Regions from separate parts of the Amorphus sp. 3PC139-8 genome, predicted to be linked through region 2. Evidence: predicted binding sites of a transcription regulator. Region 2 holds the regulator's gene; the other holds the start of a gene.
What was found. Region 2 encodes LexA, which represses DNA repair genes until DNA is damaged. Its sites were predicted from a motif close to TGTTCNNNNTGTGTTCNG; they were not measured.
Positions count from the first base shown of each region.

Region 1: a site for LexA is predicted at 1,912-1,929, ahead of HNS03_RS04935 (PA0069 family radical SAM protein). Genes of this name have one in related genera too.

Region 1 covers NZ_JABJVY010000003.1:232,221-235,426, reverse strand. Annotated here, with positions in the region: gene HNS03_RS04940 (ribonuclease HII) at 1-303, opposite strand, end outside; gene HNS03_RS04935 (PA0069 family radical SAM protein) at 499-1,716, opposite strand; gene HNS03_RS04930 (glycosyltransferase) at 2,236-2,823, shown strand.
Region 2 covers NZ_JABJVY010000002.1:336,856-340,061, reverse strand. Annotated here, with positions in the region: gene HNS03_RS03930 (enoyl-CoA hydratase/isomerase family protein) at 1-220, opposite strand, end outside; gene HNS03_RS03925 (TetR/AcrR family transcriptional regulator) at 327-965, opposite strand; gene lexA (transcriptional repressor LexA) at 1,301-2,017, shown strand; gene HNS03_RS03915 (ComEC/Rec2 family competence protein) at 2,276-3,206, opposite strand, start outside.

The DNA.
Region 1 (3,206 bases), on a different contig from region 2:
CGACGAGGCGATGGTGACGGAGACGTCGGCGCAGGCGACGATCTCGCCGTAGAGGGCGAGCCGGCGGTCCGCAGTGAGCACCTTGGAATCGGCGATTCCCTTGACCCGAAGGCGGTCGGGCAGCGTCACGGCGGCGGCCACCACGGGGCCGGCCCAAGGGCCGCGACCCGCCTCGTCGACGCCGCACACCGGTCCGCCGCAGCGGCGGCGAGCCTTGCGGTCGAAACCCGGATCGGGGGAGGGGGCGTGCGGTGCTTCGGCGGGCATCTCGGTCGGCGAACGGTCTCGAATCAGCGCCGCCATGGTGCCCGCTCCGAGAGCCGGCGCAAACCCGTGGGGTCGTGCGCGCGACGATCCGTCCCCTGAGAATTTCATGGGCGACGGATGATCGGCGAGGAGTGCCGGCAAGACCCGCTCCGCTTTACTCATAATAACGGAGCGGGTCTAAATTATTGTTTCGAAAATGTTTCCGGGCGACGAACCGGTTCCCGCTACCGCCTAGAACAAGCTGAGCTGGCAGCCGTCGCCGAGCGGCGGCACGAACAGGTCGGTCCGAAGCCGGCTCCGCTCCAAGTTCAGCCGGTTGCGCTTGGCGGCGAGTTCGAACCGGCGGCCGAGGGTCCAGGCATAGGGGCCTTCGCCTTTCATCCGCTTGCCGAACGTCGCATCATAATCCTTGCCGCCGCGCATGGCCCGGATGATCGAGAGCACCCGGCGATAGCGGTCGGGATAGTTGCGCAACAGCCAGTCCTTGAAGACGTCGGTCACTTCGAGCGGCAGACGCAGCAGGATGTAGCCGGCTTCCTTGACGCCGGCCGCGGCGGCTCGCTCCAGGATGGTGTCGATCTCGGCATCGTTGAGCGCCGGGACGATCGGCGCGACCATGACGCTGGTCGGGATACCGGCGGCCGACAGCGCTTCAAGCGTGGCGATCCGCTTTTCCGGCGTGGCGGCGCGCGGCTCCATCGCCCGGGCCAGCTTGCGGTCGAGGGTGGTCACGGAGATCGCGACCTTGACCAGCCCGCGCTTGGCCATGCGCTCCAGAATGTCGATATCGCGCAAAACGAGCGCTGACTTGGTCACGATCCCGACCGGATGGTTGGTCCGATCCAGCACCTCCAGGATCTCGCGGGTGATCTTATATTCCCGTTCGATCGGCTGATAGGGATCGGTGTTGGTGCCGATCGCAATTGTTTTCGGCTGATAGCGGGGCTTGGCGAGTTCGCGCTCCAGAACGGCCGCTGCCCCCGGCTTGGCCGTCAGGCGCGTTTCGAAGTCCAGCCCGGGCGAGAGACCGAGATAGGCATGGCTCGGCCGCGCGAAACAGTAGACGCAGCCATGCTCACAGCCGCGATAGGGATTGATGGACCGGTCGAAGCCGATATCGGGCGACTCGTTGCGCGTGAGCACAGAGCGCGGGCTTTCCAGCCGCACTTCAGTCTTGAGAGCCGGCAGTTCGCCGAGGCTTTCCCAGCCGTCGTCCACGGCTTCCGTCGCGGTCGGCTCATAGCGCCCGGCCGGATTGACGGCCGCACCGCGCCCTCGCCGGCGCTGGCTGTCGAGCCGGGCGCCGAACGGCGTCTCGCCGGCCGGCACGTCCACTCGCTCTGTCCGCGTCTTCCGGTGTTTGTCGACGGTGGCAGCCGAGCCATCGTGGGATACGAGGGCGAAGGCATCCGCGCCGGGATCGAGAGGCTGTCGCAAAGGGGCATTCATTCCGCCACCTCATGGGCTTGCACGAGAGCGTCTCCCGTTCAGATCGACTCCATCCGAACGAAAAGAAATCGCTCAAGCTACTGAACCGGTAGCCATTTTTGTCGCCAGATGTTTCCATCTGAGCGGCCGATCGCCATGGTCTGTCATCACTCGGCTCTAGGTCGTTCACACGGGCGATCGGGCCGGAGTCGATAAGAGAACAATACAGGAACATTGGCGTTCCGCAAGAGACATCATTCCTAGAGCCTTCCTGTTCGGGTTAGGCCGATCCGACCGAAGAGGTGTGGCGCAACCTTTTAAAAACCGGCCATTTCCTTTCGAGCGGCGGGGTGCAAGCGAGCGAAAATGCGCTGCGGAACGCACGCGGCGGGTATCGCGCTTCGGCGGCAGGGTGGTTTGTCTTGGGCGTGCGATCCTGCGCCTTGCGAATGGTCAGCCTGCATGGCGTTCCATCGGGCGTGCGCAATTTCTAGACGTAAGACGCTCGCCTTGTGCGCCGCACCATGATAAAACCCGATTATGCTGAGCGTCATTATTCCGACACAGAACAATGAACTGGCGCTGGCGCGCTGCCTGGCCGCACTGGTTCCGGGCGCCGTCGACGGGGTCGTTGCCGAAGTGATCGTCGCCGACCGCTGCTCCAGCGACGGCACAGCACAGGTCGCCGACGCGGCGGGCTGCCGGATCGTCAGCCAAGACACACCGCGCCAGGCACGGGTGGAAGCCGCACTCGCGGTCGTGGAACGCGGCACCTGGGTGCTGGTGCTGGAGCCCACCGTGGCGCTGGAACCGGGCTGGCAGCGCGAGGTCGGCTCTTTCATCGACGGGACAGAACGCGCCGGCCGCAGCGAAGAGCAGCGGGCCGTCTTCCGGTTCGCCTTCGACGAGTTCGCGCGTCCGAAGCGGATCTCCCAGGCGGTCGTGGCCGTGCGCGGCCATCTCCTGGGCATGCCGGTGCCCGAGCAGGGGCTTCTGGCGCATCGAACAGCCGCACATCGGTTGCTTGCTCGCGAGGGCGGCGGCATGGCCTTGATCGGAGCGCTGCTCGGCTGGCGTAAGCTCTCGGTGCTGCGCTCTCGCGCGCTGGTCCAGCCGCAGCATAGCTGAAGCAATCCCAGGAAAAGTGGGAACCGGTTTTCCTTCGGGATTGCGAAAAAATAGCGTTCACGTCAGCTCGCGGCTGCGCGGGCGCGGCCCTGAGCGTTTCCAGGCGAAAGGGAAACCGGTTCGCAGTTCGGAAACGCGTCAGAAACAATGGCCGGCACGCGGTTCCGCTGGCTTCGCTAGTTGTTTCCCCTCGCATCGAGTTCGCTTTTCTCACCGGTTCCAGGTGGGCGGCGCGCGCTGGCTCAAGCTAAGCCGGCGAAAGTGGAAACTGGCTTCGCGCCTAGCTTAGCGGGGAAGAGAGCCAACCCCAGGAAAAGTGGGAACCGGTTTTCCGTTCGGGATTGCGATGAAAAATAGCGTTCAGGTTAGCTCGCGCCAACTCG
Region 2 (3,206 bases):
CTTCGCCCGCCCGGAACGCGGCCAGATCGCCACCGGCCATGAACGAACGTCCCGCACCGCTCATCAAAATCACGCGTACGGACGGCTCGGCGAGCACGGTCTCGACACAGGCTTGAAAGGCTTGCGCCATGGCCCCATCCAGCGCGTTCAGCTGGTCCGGGCGGTTGAACCGCATCTCCGCAACGCCGTCCGCAATGGTCAGCTTGATCGGTTCGCTCATGGCGCCCTCGCCCTCCCTCACACTCCGAGCCCCTTGTCCGGAACTTTCGTTCTTGCCGTCGACCTGAGATCCGGCAGGCTGACCTGTCGGCCCCTGCCCGCCGCGCTCAGACCGCTTCCCCGCGCGGGGCAAGGCCGTTGACCAACATCGACACCGCTCCGTCTGCGATCTCCGAGGCTGACATCGGTCCCTTCGGGTCGTACCAGCGCGCTACCCAGTTCAGCGAACCCGACAGGGTGAAGGTCATCAGGCGGGCGTCGCCTTGCGCGATGGAGCCGTCGCGCATGCCGTCTTCCACGACGCCGCGAATGGTCTCGTCGATCTCCCGTTTCAGGGCGCGAAATTTTAGCCGGCTTTCTTCCGCCAGTTCGGCATCGGCGGTCCGGGTCACGCAGATCCCGAAATCCTGGGTCATCACCAGCGCATATTCGCGCATCAGCGCGCGCAGGCGATCCATCCCGCTGCCGCCACGGGCCGCAGCCGCGTCGGCCGCCTCCCGCAGCGCCGAAAGCCCGCGTCCCACGCACTCGAACAGGATCTCATCCTTGTTGGAAAAGTAGTGATAGATCGTCGGCTTGGTGACGTTCAGCGCCGTCGCCACGTCGTCCAGCGAGGTCGCGTGGAAACCCTTCTGATTGAAGAACTGAACGGCGGTCGCAAGCACCGCCTCGCGCTTGCTCTCCCGTTCCCTCTCGCGCGCCTCGCGATTGGACCAGGGAGATTGGCGCGGCGAAAGGGTGGCCAAGGGGAATGCTCCGATGTCGCCTTCTTAAGCGTAAGCAATATACCCGCGAGTAAACAACAGTCAATCGATGCCGCCACAGCACGATTAGGCTGGCCGGCTGCTACGCGGTGACCGCCGACGCGGCCGACCCTTTGACAGCATCCGGGAAAAATGGTGCACAGTGTGCCACTAGCCGATCTCCAAAAGGCCCGGCTTTCGCCGCCACTTGTTCGCGCTTCGCCCCATCCATCGGAAACCGGACATTAACTCTTGCGGAACACATATGGAACGCGTACCTTACGTTCCTGATTTGTACGCGTCTTGGCTGGCTGCAAGCGAGGGGTGGGACCGACCTGATGCTGACCCGCAAGCAACATGAGCTCTTGATGTTCATTCATGAGCGGTTGAAGGAAACCGGGGTCCCGCCGTCGTTCGACGAAATGAAGGAGGCGTTGGCCCTCCGCTCCAAGTCCGGCATCCACCGTTTGATCACGGCCCTGGAAGAGCGCGGCTTCATTCGCCGCCTACCGAACCGGGCACGCGCGCTGGAAGTGATCCGGCTGCCGGAATCGGTTGGTCCTTCGCTGGCGGCCCCACGCAGCAAAGGCTTTTCCCCTGCCGTCATCGAAGGGTCGCGCGGCAAGGCACCGGCCTCCCCACCGCCGGCACCCGAGCCGAAAAGCACGGGCAACGGTCTGTCGATCCCGGTTATGGGCCGGATTGCCGCCGGTGTCCCGATCGAAGCGATCCAGCAGGAAAGCCATCAAATCACCGTGCCGTCCGATCTCGTGGGCGGCGGCGAGCATTTCGCGTTGGAAGTGCGCGGCGATTCCATGATCGAGGCCGGAATCCTGGATGGCGACACCGTCGTCATCAAGAAGTCCGACACGGCCGATAATGGCGACATCGTCGTGGCGCTGGTGGATGACGAAGAGGCGACCTTGAAGCGGCTGCGCCGGAAGGGCGCGTCGATCGCGCTGGAGGCTGCGAACCCGGCCTACGAGACGCGGATCTTCGGCCCCGACCAGGTGCGGATTCAAGGCCGGCTGGTGGCGCTGTTTCGCAGCTACTAGAGCATGTCCCGAATAAGGCGGAACCGGTGCTCGGCCTTCCCCTGCCCAAGACCTTCGGGACATACTCAAGCTATTGAATCTGGAGCGTTTCTTGTCGCTCGGATATGTCCATCCGAGCGGAGAGGTTCGAGAGCATTTCCAGGCGAAGTGGAAGCCGGTTCGCCATCCGGAAACGCGTTCGAACCGAACACTTGGAGCCGTTGGGGGTTCCGAGAAGAGCGCAATGATTCCAACGCGCGCTTGCCAAAGGCAAAAGCGCTACCGGCGCACCACGGGACGCGCATCCCAGGGGCGTGGCACCTTCGGACGGCCGCGCGTGAGGCGATAGAAGGGTGGATCGTCGATCCGCTTGAGCGCGAGCGCGCCGGTTTCGATCAACTTACGCCGATCGACCACCAAGAGTGGTCCAGTGCAATCGCGCGGCGCTGTGTGTCGCGTCACCAGGATCGTGGCGCGCTGGCAGTCCTCCAGGAAGGCCTGCGGCCGTTCCACGAAGGCGAGCTTGCCGTTCAGGATCCCCAAGCTGTGCGGGCTCTCTGTATTGACGGAGGACGCCGCCTCGGAGCCAGGCGGCCCGCGGACCAGCGGCAGCGTGCAGCCGAGCCCATCGCATAAAATGCCTGCCTTGACGCTCGGATCGTCCGCGGCGCGGGAATCGCCGTCGGCTTCCAGCCACATGCGCGCCACGAACGCACCGCCTTGCGCGACCGCGATGCGCAAACGCCCATCCGCCCCACGCACGGCGACCGTGCGGCCGTCATCGGCGATCAACACATCGGGGCGCGAAGCGAACGGCAAGAACGCGAGACCGGCGGCAATCGCACCGATTCCCAAAAACCGCCAGGATGTGGTCCACAAGGCCAGCCACAACAGGCCCGCTGCCATCGAGAGGACAGCCACAGCAGGAGTCCGGCCGACCGCCCCTGCCCCGGCGCTCAAATCCGCGACCATGTGAGCCACCGCGACGACCCCGTCGAGCCCCCAGCCCATCGCGGTGAGCGGAATCGGATCGAGGCCAAGCGGCATGAGCGCCACGGAGACGACGCCCGCCGGCATCACGACCAACGTCACCAGCGGCATCGCCAGGAGATTGCCCAGAAGTCCGAACGGCGCGATCCGGTGGAAGTGAAAGGCCCCGATCGGTCCGGTCGCAAGCCCCGCGATGAGAGAGGTGAGCGCCAGCCCGGCA